DNA from 3 places in the Acidovorax sp. GW835-FHT14G06 genome. Region 1 is predicted to be linked to each of the others. Evidence: predicted binding sites of a transcription regulator. Region 1 holds the regulator's gene; each other region holds the start of a gene.

Region 1 (5,162 bases):
TGGACCTGTTTCCCGATGCGGTCTACGTCTTCACACCCAAAAGCCAGATCATGGCACTGCCTCGCGGCGCCACCGTGGTGGACTTTGCCTACGCCATTCACAGCAATGTGGGCGACCGCACCACGGCCGCCAAGATCAACAACGAGCAGATCCCGCTGCGCACCGAACTCAAGAATGGGGATGTGGTGGAGATCATCACCGACCCTATCTCCACACCCAACCCCGCGTGGCTTGGCTTTGTGCGCACGGGCCGTGCACGGTCCAAGATCCGCCACTACCTCAAAACCTTGGCTCATACTGAATCTGAGGGGCTGGGAGAAAAGCTGTTGACCCAGGCCATTCGCGCCGAAGGCTTGGAGCAGTTGCCTCCAGTAAACGCAGAGACGCAACCGCTGTGGGACAAACTATTGCGGTTTACTGGCAACCGCACGCGCAGCGAGCTGATGACCGACCTGGGTTTGGGCAAGCGCATTGCCAGCATCGTAGCCAAGCGCCTCATGGTGCTGATGTCTGAGCATGGACACCGCCCGGATGCCCTGCTCATGACCCGCGAGCGCTACACATCGCACGAAACCCTGTCGCAAGGCGCTGTGACCCTGGACGGTAGCGAGAATGCTTCCGTGCAGTATGCCGCCTGCTGTCGCCCAGTGCCGGGCGACAGCATCGTCGGTTATCTGGGCCGTGGCGAGGGACTGGTGGTGCACAACGCACATTGCAGTGTCGCCAAGCGTCTGCAACACAAAGACAGCGAGCGGTTCATCGCTGTCGATTGGTCGGATGAGCCCACCCGCATGTTCGAAACGGGCGTGGTTGTTACCGTAAACAACGGCAAAGGGGTGCTGGCACGGGTAGCAGCAGAGCTTGCCAATTCAGAGGCCGACATCACCCATGTGGATATGGATGATGAAGCGGCCTTGGACACCACGGACTTGCGCTTCATAGTGGCAGTACGCGACCAATCCCACCTGGAGCTTGCACTGCGCAACCTGCGCCGCACCCAGGCTGTGCTGCGCGCGGCCAGAATCACACCACAACCCTGACGCACTGGCGCAGCAGTACACCAAGCCCGCTCAGGTCGCGGAAAGTGGTGCGCAGGAGCACTGCCTGTTTGCAATCGCTACGAGACGACACTACGGGGTGGGTACTGCACCTCCAACACCTCAAGGTGGCGCACACCGCCTGGTGTTGGTAGCTGCACCTCATCCCCAACGCGCGACTTCAGCAGCGCCCGTGCAACGGGTGAAATCCAGCTGACCTGCCCCATACGACTGTCCGCCTCGTCGATGCCTATGATGGTGATCGTGCGCTCACCATCCTCGTCGTCTGAGTAGGTGACGGTAGCCCCAAAAAAGACCTGTTCGCTACCCGCGTGCAAACTGGGGTCCACCACTTCGGCGATCTCCAGCCGCTTGGTCAAAAAACGGATACGCCTATCAATCTCGCGCAAGCGCTTCTTGCCGTAAAGATAGTCACCGTTCTCAGACCGATCCCCATTGCTGGCAGCCCAGTGAACCACATCCACGATCTTGGGCCGCTCGTTGTCGATGAGATCCAACAGCTCCGCCCTCAGACGCGCATACCCGGACGGGGTGATGTAGTTTTTGCCACCCGGCGGCAAAGGAGGCAATGCCAAACCCTCGTCATCATCGGCACCGTCAGTTTCCTTGGTAAAAGCCTTGCTCATCGCCAGAACTCTCCAATCGGCGCAATACGCCTGGACAAATGAAAAAGCCTGCAATCTCGCGATTGCAGGCTTTAAACATTGGTGCGGCTGGCAGGAATCGAACCCACGACCCCTTGGTTCGTAGCCAAGTACTCTATCCAGCTGAGCTACAGCCGCTAAGCTTTGAATTATAGCATGATTTCTTGGCAACCCCTGAAATTTGCTTTCTTTCTGATTGCCTTCCTGAATCAGGCTATGCAAACAGACAGTCAATTCAACGCAAGCCGAGATTGTAATGCACGATGAAGGCTACAAAAACAAACTGAGCGATTTGGATCACAAAACACATCGTTTGCTGATACATCCACCCTGCGAGCAAGGGTGGTAGGGCGTGTTGGACTTGAACCAACGACCAAAGGATTATGAGTCCTCTGCTCTAACCAACTGAGCTAACGCCCCCAGGCCATGCTACAGCGCTATACAACGTGGCAAGCGCCGTATTGTAGGGGCTTACTTGCGGTGGCTGAGCGCGTTGGATACCAGCTTGGAGGTGATGTCCACAATCTGGATCATGCGGTCGTATGGCATGCGCGTAGGACCTATCACTCCCAATGTTCCTACCACCTTGCCATCGACCTCGTACGGGGAGCTCACGATCGACAGCTCTTCAAATGGTACGACCTGGCTCTCTCCACCGATGTAGATGCGCACTCCCTCCGCTTGGCTGGAAATATCCAGGAGCCGGAGAATCTGAGTCTTCTGCTCGAACAAGTCGAAAGCCCTGCGCAAATTGCCCATGTCACTGGAGAAGTCGCTGACCGACAGCAGGTTGCGCTCCCCGGAAATCACCACCTCATCCTGCGCCTCGGACAGCGCCTCCGAACCCACGTTGACCGCCGCCTGCATGAGCGATGCGATCTCTCCGCGCAACACATCGACCTCGGACTTCAAGCGTTCCCGTACCTGCTCCATCGCAAGTCCCGCGTAGTGGGCGTTCAGAAAGTTGGAAGCCTCCACCAGCTGTGACTGGGAGTGGTCCACCTCGGTAAAGATCACACGATTCTGAACATCGCCCTCCGGGGACACGATGATGACCAGAAACCGCTTTTCAGAGAGTCGCAGAAACTCAATGTGACGAAATACCGAGGTACGCCGAGGTGCCATCACCACTCCAACGAATTGGGAGAGGTTGGACAACAGCTGCGCAGCGTTGGCGATGACCTTTTGAGGCTGTTCAGGTGCCAGCTGCGGCGGCATGACAGACTCTCGCTGCACCGTCAACATGGTGTCCACAAACAATCGGTATCCACGCGCGGTAGGGATACGGCCTGCTGAGGTATGTGGACTCGCGATCAGCCCTAGCTCTTCCAGGTCCGCCATCACGTTTCGTATCGTGGCAGGCGACAAATCCAACCCGGACGCACGGGAAAGGGTACGCGACCCTACAGGCTGCCCATCAGCGATGTAACGCTCGACCAGGGCTTTGAGCAACAACTTGGCACGGTCATCGAGCATGGAATGATTTTACTTTTGTAATCGTGTTTTGGCCCAGCGGTCCCGGCCTCCGAGGCGGTGGGGGTGGTCACGCAAGTTGCTGAGCGGCTCGCCAAGCATATCCGCCAGATTGGTCTGGTCGCACCAGCAGGAAGGGCAACGCCCGGCGGCCTGGGCCACATCTTCATCAGGCAAGGCACGCATTCAGCGCCACATTTTGGCTTCTGGTTGACGGACAGGTTACACCCACCGTCTACTCAGGCCCGCCAGCGCCCCACGCCGTGGGGCAGAATTCGGCCAGGAGCAGCCGGTGGCGGCAAGTAAGAGCGGACACTCAACGCACCACCATGTAAGCGCGACTGGTCCTCTTGGTGGAGGCGTTAGGCGGCCGCTGGAAGATACTCATTTGGCTGCAAAGTTGCCAATAAAAAACCCAGTAAAAGAGGCCTTCCCGGAAACGAAAACTTCCTGATCCGTCCGGAGCGGGGCGCCGACGTAGTGATCGGCGAGGCAGATAGTTGCTTGAACCGATAGGAGGCTGAGGGTGGCATGCTGGTCGCACCCCTTGCGAGCTCTGAACTGTTCCACCGAAATGACCTTAGCGACGAGAGGAGCTTGCGGTGTGCCGAAGGCCCAAGTGCCTGCCGCGAGCCAGCCACGAGGCGCAACGACTATGGCTCCTGCAGTGATGACAGTGATGAGAGGGTTGATGAACAGCCAGCGCACCCAACGAGTTGGATAGCGCCATTGCATATGGGCAGTGAAACGCGGTTGGGTGAGCAACAGACCGGCGCAGGCAGGGAGGAGGAAGAGAAAGGCCACCAACGCCGCTTGCGTGTACTGAGCGCCGTAGAAAAAAACGAAGCGGCCCCCTTGAACAAGGTCCAGGAAGGCGCCCAGCGAGACAAAGACGAATGCGGTGAGGACCGCCGCGCGAGTTAGCGGGCTGGTCATTGGCTTCGAGAGTGGCATTAATACCCAGGTGAATACCGTTATAGAGCGCGGAGGCCTTGATAGCCCACCAACGTAAATTAGACCGAGAAACCTGCGATATAGGATCTCCAACAGCATCGCTCGAACTGTGAGCAAGCCGGATTGTGAATAGATGACTGTTTAGGGAAATGGTGCCCACCGTCTGCTCAGGGCCCAGAGCAGTTGGTCAGTGCACAGCCACAAAGCCGTCGTTTGACGATGAACGACTCCATGGCGTGGCCCAGCCCCATGCGCAAAGCTATAGTGTTTGGAACGAATTCGCTCACGGACCAAATCCAGCAACCGTGTGGCGCGCAACACAGGAGGGGCGGCGGGTTTCATGGCTGAATTTAGTAATGCTTTTTCATGCAGCTCACGTGCCACAACGCTAGGTTACAAGCCCCTTGCGGCGTTTTCTGCGTGCCAGTTTAGACCGCAAGCGCCAGATATGGCCTGCGGCTTGGTGCGGTCTACATTGCGTTAGAGCCCACAAATACAGGTGATGCATGCTCGAAGGATTCGTGTACATCGTCGAATCTCCGTCCGCTGACGATCTTCTCGACGATCAGATTGAAGGGCGAGCGTTGTGCAGCGCACTCAAGCTAGCTCGGATTCCGCACGCATACCACCTTGCGTCGAGCCTTGAGGCTTTGCGGAAGGCTCTGGGAGAACGTTTAGTTCAAACTCTTCAAGAGCCGCAGTTCTCGGGCAAGCGACCGATGCTTCATCTGAGCATGCATGGAAACGACGAAGGCGTGGGGCTGACTGATGGCGAATTTCTCAGCTGGAACGACTTGCAACGCGAACTGCAACCCTTGATGAACTTTATGCAGGGCGGTTTGCTCATCACGATGTCCTCGTGCTTCGGATTCTCCGGGTGTCGCATGGCCATGAACTCCACGCCCGATCACCCGTACTGGGCCATCGTTGGGAACACTGCTTCGGTTGCTTGGAGCGATGCGGCCGTTGGCTACATTGCGTTCTTTCATCAGTTCTTTAAGCAAACGCCGCTCGATCGCTGTGTGGAGATCAT
Region 2 (5,162 bases), on a different contig from region 1:
CATTGATCACGAGGGCTGGGTTGCTCATATGCGCGCAATGGCCGGCAACGTCGAGCACTTGCAGTGTGCTGTCCGGCAGATGTGCATGCAGATACTCCCCGACGGAAAGGGGTGCCAAAGTATCGCTGCGGTGTTGCAATAGCAGTGATGGCCGCGAGACTTTGGCAAGGTCAGCCCGGTTGTCCGCGAAGAATGTGGCCCTGGCGAACACCTTTGCAACTACCGGGTCCGTCGAACAAAAACTGTTTGTCAGCGTGCTGGTGACGTCGCCGGCTCCTGCATTCCCCGCAACCACCGGCGCCAGGTAGTTGGCCCATCCCATGTAGTTCTGATCCATCAGCGCCAGCAGACCTTCCAGGTCGTCACGCTCGAAGCCCCCCGCGTAGCCGGGCGGGTCATTCAGAAAGCATGGAGACGGGCCCAGCAAAATCAGCCGGTCAAACAGCGAAGGCCGCTCGATGGATGCGAGCATGCCGATGCTGCAGCTGACGGAATGGCCTACAAAGGTCACCCCTTCGCTGAGGCCAAGGGCATCGCACACTTCCAGGACATCCAGCGCGTAGCCCCGAAGATCGGCATACCGCAGCCGGTCAAACGCCGCGCGGTCCGAGCCGCCGCTGCCCACATAGTCGAACAGCACTTGGCGGTGCGTAGCTCTGAACGCAGGTGTCATCAAGCCCCACATATCTTGATTGCACCCAAAGCCGTGCGCGTACATGAGCACAGGGCCTTCATCGCCCAGAACTTTGACATTGTTTCGCTTCAAAACGCTGCTCATGACGCATCTCCTCGGGTTGATACGGTATCAGGGCAAACAGGTTCCTGCCATTTCGCAGGTTGCCATGAACTATAGCGACGCAGGTGCTGCTTGACCGGGTGAGATGGGCGGTGACGCGGCCAAACCCCGCGTTTGACAATAGTTTGCAGTTCGGCTGTGAATCCGGGTGCAACGCCGTCTCACTGGTGTGAGACGGGCAAGATCGTGGTGTCCTGGCTATTTGTGATGGCCGGTAACTCGGGTGCGATCCAGCACTTGGCAGGCATGAAGGACTCCAAAGTGATCGTAGCGATCAACAAGGCCCCAGAGGCGCCGATCTTCAGCACGGGCCGACTATGAGTTGGACGCTGATCTGTTCTCCGTTGAGCCAGAACTGGCAGCGCCGCTCCGGTATAGCCCAGTGCATCTGCTGGTAACAGCCCCAAGGTATCGCAGGCAATGCCATTTCTATCGGACCAGCGTCGGGCAAAGGCCGCTGTGCGCCTCATAGCGTCAGTTCGTCAATCCGATATCGGTGGTGGCAATTGCTACAAAACTGCCTTTGGCTGAGGCGAAGCCACAGGCAGCAGTGTGCCGATGGACACCTGGCCCCGGTCCCCTCCAGCTGCCTGCTTCAAAGACCTACGGAGGGTTGCCCGACACCGCTACATAGCAGCAGCTCAACTTCTCCCTCAGGTCTGGTTGGGCATCGGGGTTGGACAAGCCTGTAGTTCCATCGCATGCGACCTGGTTTTGCCGACAGGAGTCGGGCCAACGTTCCAGATCGTCATCTAGAGCCATCCACTGCCGGGGCTTTTAGCGCTGAGCGTCTTCTTGAGCCTGCCCCCCCCGGGGGGGGGCGGAACATGGACAGGTTCCAAGGATCCACGCCATGCACACGCCTGTGGTACGTACCCGCAAATAAACCGGGCACGCAAAGAGGCAGAAAGGCGTTTGAGGGGCGCGCTGTACCCGGGACGGATGCACCAGGTGCTACTCAGTACCATGGTGACTGCTAGGTGGGTGAGAGCAACGACTCCAGGATAGGAACCTATTCGACCAGGGAACGTCCTGCAGCCTCACTAGGGCATCATGTAGATGCCTTTGCGGGGATGACCTCACCTACGCGACCGATTGGAGGGGCGCCGCTGCTCCCAGTTCTTAGGCCCACATCGATAGGGGCGAATATCTCACCAACTTCTTCCTACTGATCAGGCAGAAATAGTTAGCACACACTTGCAAACAATGTGCTTTCAACTGCTGGCTAAGCCGCATTGCGACGCAACCAACGCACGACCCGCTGCTCAAAGGGGTGGGGCCAGATTCCTGAAATCCGCCGAAAAACAGGCACGGAAGATTGATGAAACGTCATCAAGAACAAATTTCCCTTTACAAATCAAATAGTTACGCGATTTTTTGCACCCAAAAAATACAAAACTCAATGAGAAAAATACAAAACTCGAGTGGAATCGACAACAAATATTGTCAAACGGTGTCCATGGGCAACCTGACGGGAACTCCGGGCTTAGCACTCAATCAGAGAGAGTGCTAATATCATGGCTTAGAGGAAAGGATTCCCGGAATGAACATTCAATCTGGAACCGCGACGATGTCTCTGGCGCCCGCCAACCCTTGGGCGCTGGTGCCCCCCTTGGGCAATCTGGACGCCTACATTTCGGCCGTCAACCGCCTGCCTCTGCTCACGCACGAAGAAGAGCAGACCTACGCACGCCAGCTCAAGGAAAACAACGATCTGGACGCCGCCGGCCGGCTGGTGATGTCGCACCTGCGCCTCGTGGTTTCGATTGCACGCCAGTACCTGGGCTACGGACTGCCCCATGGCGACCTGATCCAGGAAGGCAATGTGGGCCTGATGAAGGCCGTCAAGCGCTTCGACCCCGATCAGGGCGTGCGCCTGGTGAGCTACGCCATGCACTGGATCAAGGCCGAGATCCACGAATACATCCTGAAGAACTGGCGCATGGTCAAGGTAGCGACCACCAAAGCGCAGCGCAAGCTGTTCTTCAACCTGCGCTCCATGAAGCAGGGCTTCAAGGCAGACGCCTCGGCCGCCGATGCCGCCACGCACCGCGACACCCTGTCTGACCATGAGATCGACGCCGTGGCCGCGCAGCTCAACGTGAAGCGCGAAGAAGTCATCGAAATGGAAACCCGCATGGCGGGCGGCGATGTGCTGCTGGACCCAGCCCCGTCCGACGATGGAGAGCAGGCATTTGGACCCATCGCCTACCTGGCAGATGCGTCGCACGAACCCACAGCCATGATCGAGTCGCGCCAGCGAGACACCTTGGCCACCGACGGCATTGCCAACGCGCTCGCCAGCTTGGACGACCGGAGCCGCCGCATCGTGGAAGAGCGCTGGCTCAAGGTCAACGACGACGGCAGTGGCGGTATGACGCTGCACGACCTGGCGGCTGTCTACGGCGTGAGCGCTGAGCGCATTCGCCAGATTGAGGTGGCTGCCATGAAGAAGATGAAAAAGGCGCTGGCCGAATACGCCTGAGCGCATTGGACGGCGGGGTTAATATCCCCGGCTGCAGAAGTTGCCTCGCGGGGCCCCAGTTCTGGGGCCCCGTGTCGTTTGGGCCCCGAATATTCCTCAAGGAGATTGCTCCCTATGCCATCACGTTCCGCCTTTCCTGGCCGTGTTTCCCGCCGTGCTTCGCTGCTGATTGCGCTGGCTGCTGCATCCCCCTGGGCGCTGGCGCAGAACGCCGGCAAGCCCGCCACAGCGCCCGCGCCGCTGGCTTGGCCCACCAAGCCCCTGAAGATCATCGTGGGCTTCCCGGCCGGCTCTTCCCCCGACCTGACGGCACGCACGTTCTCGGAACCCCTGTCCAAGGCTTTGGGCCAGCCCGTCATTGTGGACAACAAGGTAGGTGCGGGCGGCAACATCGGTGCCGACGCAGTGGCCAAGGCCCGTGACGATCACACCATCGGGCTGATGATCAACGGCAACATGACAATTGCCAAACTGCTGAACCCGGCCGTGCCGTATGACCCGATCAAGGATCTGGCACCACTCAGCCTGATCGGCACCTCGCCGCTGATCCTGACCGCACCCGTCAACCAGCCCGGCGTGGCCGCCAACAGCAGTGCCCGCGACTTCTTCGTGGCAGCACGCAATGGTGGTGACAAGTGGAGCTACGGCACGCCAGGCGTGGGCACGGTGGGCCACATCGGCACCGAGCTGCTCAAGGCGCGCAGCAACATCAACCCCGTGCATGTGCCCTACCCTGGCTATCCGCAGGTGGCCAACGCGATGCTGGGCGGCCAGCTGCAGATGGCGCTGCTGCCCCCGGCGCTGGCGCAGGCCCAGGTGCGTGCGGGCAAGCTGCGCGCGATCGGCGTGACCTCCTCCGGGCGCAGCCCGCTGGCACCCGAGGTGCCGAGCCTGGCCGAGGCAGGCATCAGCAACTTCAACCTGGAAATCTGGAACGCCTTCGCAGCGCCTTCCACCATGCCCAAGCCCATCCAGGCCAAGCTGGCCGCGCTGATCAGCGAGATCGCCCGCAGCGAAGACGTGCGCAGCAAGCTGTTTCAGCAGGGGTGGCAGACGGTGGGCTCGTCTCCCGAAGGCTTGGCCAACCGCATCAAGGCCGACACCAATCTGCTGGGCGGCGTGATTGCGATGCGGGGCATCAAGGCCGAATAAGGCCCAAGAGCATCAACTCATGCGGGGCCGCACAGTGCCTCGCATAACGGCGGCCTGACACAGGCCCCGGGTCACTCAGGGGCTGGAGGGGCTCAGCCCCCGGCCTCGGCCAACAACACCTTCACATCGGCCGCCAGGGCCTGTGCGCCGCTGCCATAGCGGTTGTAGACCCGCAGGCGCCCTGAGGGGTCGTACACGTAGCTACCTGCAGAGTGGTCCATGGTGTAGCTGGTGGGCGTCTTGCCATCGACTTTCTTGTAATAGATCTTGAAGTCCTTGGCGACGGCGGCCAGCTGCTCGGGTGTGCCGTATAGCGCCAAAAAACTCGGATCGAAGTTGCCCATGTAGGCCTTTAGCACCTCGGGCGTATCTCGCTCCGGGTCCACCGTCACAAAAACGCCCTGCAGTCGGTCGCCGTCCTTGCCCAGCATCTGCTTGACCTCGGCCAGCTCCTGCATCGACGTGGGGCATACGTCGGGGCATTGGGTGTAGCCGAAGAACACCACCACCACCTTGCCTGCAAAGTCCTTGATGTGGCGCGGCTGGCCGTTGTGGTCGGTCAGCGGAATGTCGCGGGCATATTCGGCGCCGGTCACATCCACCCCCCGAAACTCGGCCTTTTTCTCGGAACATGCGCCCAGGAGGCCTGTAGCGCATAAAGATATTGCACTAGCAGCTATCAATTTAAGAGCGTTTCGTTTCTGCATGGAGATCACAGCACATAGTGGT
Region 3 (5,162 bases), 180 kb from region 1:
CCGGCCTGACAGCACAACGGTCCCGACCGTTCCACCCATGCAACCCATTGAATGCAAAGGCTTTTCATGCACGGCGCCCAGCGTGTCGTGCAGCTGGTGGGTAATGGCACGCCGTTTGCGGTAAGCGATTGCCGCCCGGCAACGTTGCGGACGGCAGCCCTCCCCCAGTCGGAAAAGCATTTTTCCTGCGATGGCGGGCCCCATTCCACCTCTCTGAAAGCGCCCCATGCCCCTCACTCCTGCCACCCCCAATGGTCGCCTGCAAGGCCCTGACGGCGACCGCGATGCAGAGCGCAGGCAGCTGGTGCTGCTGACGGCCGCCGCTGGCTGCGTGGCAGCTGCGGGGGTTGCCGTGCCCCTGGTGTCCAGCTTTGCCCCCAGCGAACGCGCGCGGGCCATGGGCGCCAGTGTGGAGGTGGACATCAGCGACCTGCCGCCCGGCGGCGTGAAGACGGTGGAATGGCGCGGCAAGCCCGTGTGGGTCATGCGGCGTACGCCCGAGATGCTGGCCGCCCTGCCGCAGCAAGACGCAGCACTGGCCGACCCCGCCTCGCGCAAGGACCAGCAACCCGAGTACGCCCGCAACCCGCAACGCTCCATCCGCCCGGAAGTGTTTGTCACGGTGGGGATCTGCACCCACCTGGGCTGCTCGCCCACGGCCGTGGCTGCTGGCACTGCCAACCCCAGCGTGGGTGACCAATGGCAAGGTGGTTTCTTCTGCCCTTGCCACGGCTCCACCTTCGACCTGGCGGGCCGCGTCTTCAAGAACAAGCCTGCGCCCACCAATCTGGAGGTGCCGCCACATCGCTATGTGTCCGACACCCAATTGCGCATCGGGGATGACGCAGCCTGAGCAGTGGCCAGCAGCCATGGGAAGAAGGCCGGTGACGCTGCCCTCAGCGGGTTACATGGACTGGTGTCACACCTGCTTTTGTTGCCACAGCACGTCCAGCACATGCTGGGTAGCGCGCTCCACAGCCCCCGCACGGTGCGCAATGCCCAGGGGCCGCCACAGCCGGGGCTGCACAGGCAGCATGCGGATGCGCGGATCCAGCGGCGTGGCGGTTGATGCCTCGTGGGGCAGCAGCGTGGCCCCATACCCGGCCGCCACCAGGCTCTTGATGGCATCGTTGTAGTTGAGCTGGATGCGCGCCTTGGGGTGTTCGCCCGCCAGGGCCAGCCAATCGCTTGTCAGGCGCGACAGACTGGTGCCGTTGTCGTTCAGGATCAGCGGTTGACCGGACAGCCATTGCGGCGTGACCCGCCGGGGTGCTGTCCAGGCGGACGGCACGAACGCCATCACCGGGTCGCGCCGCCACGGCAGTACCGTCACCCCGCGCACCGAGGCCATCGGCAAGGCGACCAACCCCACATCCAGCGTACCCAGGGCCAGCCGCGACATCGTCTCTTGCGATGTAAGCACCACCACCTGCACATCAATGCCGGGGTGGTGCTGGCCCAGCACCTCTAGCGCCTGGGGCAGCAGGTGCGCAATGGCGCCGGTGGAGGCGCCCAACCGCACACGCCCCTCCAGCCCCTGCACCTGGCGCAGCACCAGGTCCATCGCCTCATCGGCATCGGCCAGCAGGCGCCGGGCCCGCTCCACCAGCACCTCCCCCGCGCCGGACGGCCGCACCTCGCCCCGCTTGCGCACCAGCAACGGCGCACCAATCAGCGCCTCCAGGTCCGCAATGTGCAGGCTGACCGTGGGCGGTGCCAGGTGCAGCGTGCGGGCAGCTTCCGCAAAGGACCCGAGGTCAGCGATGGTGACCAGGGTGCGCAGCCGGTCGAGATTGAGTTCGCGCATGACGTTCAGCAGAACTGATCTTGATGTTTGTGAAATTCAACTTTTCAAATTTTAGATCGGGGCTGAAGATTCCACATCCCACCCCCACCCCTGCCAGGAGTCCGCACCATGACCACCCGACCTCTCGTCTTCATTGATGGAGACCAAGGCACTACCGGCCTGCAAATCCACCAGCGCCTGCACGGCCGCACAGACCTGCGGTTGCTGACACTGCCCGAGGCCGACCGCAAGAACCCCACGCGCCGCGCCGAGGCCATCAACAGCTGCGACATCGCCATCCTGTGCCTGCCCGACGCCGCTGCGCGTGAAGCCGTCGCCGCCATCCACAACCCCGCCGTGCGCGTGATTGACGCCAGCTCGGCCCACCGCACGGCCCCGCAATGGGTCTATGGTTTTCCGGAGATGGATGCGGCGCAGGCCGCACGCATCGCCAAGGCGCAACGCGTCAGCAACCCCGGCTGCTACCCCACCGGCGCCGTGGCCCTGCTGCGGCCCCTGGTGCAGGCCGGCCTGCTGCCTGCCGACCACCCGCTCAACATCCACGCGGTGTCGGGATATTCCGGCGGTGGGCGTGCCCGGGTGCAAGCCCACGAAGGCCCCAAGGCAGCCCATGCGCCCGCCCTCCAGGTCTACGGGCTGCAGCTGGAGCACAAACACACGCCCGAGATCGCGCAACACGCCGGGCTGTCGCAGCGCCCGTTTTTCCTGCCCTCGTACGGCGCATTCCGCCAGGGCATCGTGCTGACCATCGGGCTGCATCTGCGGCAGCTCGCGCCGGGTACGCAAGGCGAACACCTGCACGCCTGCCTGCAGCAGCACTACGCCGACGCCGCCTTCGTCGAGGTGATGCCCATCGCCACCACCGAAGCAACCGAGCATCTGGACCCGCAAGCCCTGAACGGCACCAACCGGCTGCAGCTGGGTGTGTTCAGCAACGCCCGTCACGGTCAGATGTTGCTGACCGCCGTGTTTGACAATCTGGGCAAGGGGGCCTCGGGGGCAGCGGTGCAGAACCTGGATCTGATGCTGGATGGCACCACCTGAAAGCCGCGGAGACAAGAAACTTCCCCCACATGTTCTGGGGGGTGTCTTGAAATGGCCACAAATGCCCGTATCATTAGCACTCACCGCAGACGAGTGCTAACACTGTGCTCTCTGCTGGCAGTTTGGTGGCCCCGGATGGCCGGGGCTGATTGAGTCCCTCAGCTTTTTTTACTGAAAACAGGAGCATTGCAATGAACCTTCGCCCTCTGCACGATCGCGTGATCGTCAAGCGTATTGAAAGCGAAACCACGACCGCTTCCGGCATCGTGATCCCTGACAACGCCGCCGAAAAGCCCGATCAAGGTGAAGTGTTGGCCGTCGGCCCCGGCAAGCGCAACGACAAGGGCGAAGTGCTCGCCCTGAACGTGAAGGTCGGTGACCGCGTTCTGTTCGGCAAATACTCGGGCCAGACCGTCAAGGTCAACGGCGACGAGCTGCTGGTCATGAAGGAAGACGACCTGTTTGCAGTGGTTGAGAAGTAATTTCTCTTCCCCTCTGAATCACTCATCTTTTCATAGCTGCTAGTGCTTATTGAATAAGCGCCAGCAGCCAATTTGAACCAAATTTAGGAGCTCCAAAATGGCAGCAAAAGACGTAGTTTTCGGCGGCGAAGCCCGCGCTCGCATGGTTGAAGGCGTGAACATCCTGGCCAACGCGGTCAAGGTCACGCTGGGCCCCAAGGGTCGCAATGTGGTGCTGGAGCGCTCGTTCGGCGCCCCTACCGTGACCAAGGACGGTGTGTCCGTGGCCAAGGAAATCGAACTCAAGGACAAGCTGCAGAACATGGGCGCCCAGCTCGTGAAGGAAGTGGCCTCCAAGACCAGCGACAACGCTGGTGACGGCACCACCACCGCCACGGTGCTGGCACAAGCCATCGTGCGCGAAGGCTTCAAGTACGTGGCCGCTGGCATCAACCCGATGGACCTCAAGCGCGGTATCGACAAGGCTGTGACGGCCCTGGTTGCCGAGCTGAAGAAGGCTTCCAAGCCCACCACCACCTCCAAGGAAATCGCCCAAGTGGGTTCGATCTCCGCCAACTCCGACGAAACCATCGGCAAGCTGATCGCTGACGCCATGGACAAGGTTGGCAAGGAAGGCGTGATCACCGTGGAAGACGGCAAGTCGCTGGACAGCGAACTGGACGTCGTGGAAGGCATGCAGTTTGACCGCGGCTACCTGTCGCCCTACTTCATCAACAACCCCGAAAAGCAATCCGCGATTCTGGACAACCCCTTCGTGCTGCTGTTCGACAAGAAGATCAGCAACATCCGCGACCTGCTGCCCACGCTGGAGCAAGTGGCCAAGGCCGGCCGTCCGCTGCTGATCATTGCCGAAGAAGTCGAAGGCGAAGCCCTGGCTACGCTGGTGGTCAACACGATCCGCGGCATCCTGAAGGTTGTGGCTGTGAAGGCTCCTGGCTTCGGCGACCGCCGCAAGGCCATGCTGGAAGACATCGCCATCCTGACGGGCGGCAAGGTCATCGCTGAAGAAGTGGGCCTGACCCTCGAGAAGGTGACCCTGGCCGACCTGGGCCAGGCCAAGCGCATCGAAGTGGGCAAGGAAAACACCATCATCATCGACGGCGCCGGCGCTGCTGCTGACATCGAAGCCCGCGTGAAGCAAGTGCGCGTGCAGATCGAAGAAGCCACGTCCGACTACGACCGCGAAAAGCTGCAAGAGCGCGTGGCCAAGCTGGCCGGCGGTGTGGCCGTGATCAAGGTCGGCGCTGCCACCGAAGTCGAAATGAAGGAAAAGAAGGCCCGCGTGGAAGACGCACTGCACGCTACCCGTGCAGCGGTGGAAGAAGGCGTTGTGGCTGGCGGCGGCGTGGCGCTGCTGCGTGCCAAGCAAGCCGTGGGCGACTCGATCAAGGGCGACAACGCTGACCAAGACGCCGGTATCAAGCTGGTGCTGAAGGCGGTGGAAGCTCCCCTGCGCGAAATCGTGAACAACGCCGGTGGCGAAGCCTCCGTGGTGGTGAACGCAGTGCTGGCTGGCAAGGGCAACTTTGGCTTCAACGCTGCCAACGACACCTACGGCGACATGCTCGAACTGGGCATTCTGGACCCCACGAAGGTCACCCGCACGGCTCTGCAAAACGCGGCCTCCGTGGCATCGCTGCTGCTGACGACCGAAGCCATGGTTGCAGAAGCACCCAAGGAAGAAGCCGGTGCTGGCGGCGGCATGCCAGACATGGGCGGCATGGGTGGTATGGGCGGCATGGGCATGTAATTGCCAGGCCCCTGCGCAGCGGCCTGGTGCTGACTGCGCAGCCCATCACACAAAAGCCCGCAGGCCTTACGGTCTGCGG

What was found. Region 1 encodes HrcA, which represses chaperone genes, less so after heat shock. Its sites were predicted from a motif close to TTAGCACTCNNNNNNNNNGAGTGCTAA; they were not measured.
Region 2: the regulator HrcA is predicted to act here: its motif matches at 2,283-2,309, upstream of rpoH (RNA polymerase sigma factor RpoH).
Region 3: the regulator HrcA is predicted to act here: its motif matches at 2,925-2,951, upstream of AC1Q64_RS07275 (co-chaperone GroES).

The regions. Positions count from the first base shown of each region.
Region 1 is NZ_JBXAGA010000003.1:267,680-272,841, forward strand. It holds gene AC1Q64_RS06345 (RelA/SpoT family protein) at 1-1,040, shown strand, start outside; gene greB (transcription elongation factor GreB) at 1,118-1,684, opposite strand; tRNA gene AC1Q64_RS06355 (tRNA-Arg) at 1,764-1,840, opposite strand; tRNA gene AC1Q64_RS06360 (tRNA-Ile) at 2,046-2,122, opposite strand; gene hrcA (heat-inducible transcriptional repressor HrcA) at 2,174-3,178, opposite strand; gene AC1Q64_RS06370 (hypothetical protein) at 3,560-4,111, opposite strand; gene AC1Q64_RS06375 (hypothetical protein) at 4,636-5,162, shown strand, end outside.
Region 2 is NZ_JBXAGA010000010.1:85,983-91,144, reverse strand. It holds gene AC1Q64_RS18375 (alpha/beta fold hydrolase) at 1-778, opposite strand, end outside; partial or broken gene AC1Q64_RS18370 (electron transfer flavoprotein subunit alpha/FixB family protein) at 929-1,166, shown strand; gene AC1Q64_RS18365 (hypothetical protein) at 1,400-1,558, opposite strand; gene rpoH (RNA polymerase sigma factor RpoH) at 2,340-3,281, shown strand; gene AC1Q64_RS18355 (Bug family tripartite tricarboxylate transporter substrate binding protein) at 3,396-4,433, shown strand; gene AC1Q64_RS18350 (SCO family protein) at 4,526-5,140, opposite strand; gene cyoE (heme o synthase) at 5,146-5,162, opposite strand, start outside.
Region 3 is NZ_JBXAGA010000003.1:446,011-451,172, forward strand. It holds gene petA (ubiquinol-cytochrome c reductase iron-sulfur subunit) at 227-853, shown strand; gene AC1Q64_RS07265 (LysR family transcriptional regulator) at 920-1,807, opposite strand; gene argC (N-acetyl-gamma-glutamyl-phosphate reductase) at 1,916-2,851, shown strand; gene AC1Q64_RS07275 (co-chaperone GroES) at 3,043-3,333, shown strand; gene groL (chaperonin GroEL) at 3,431-5,083, shown strand.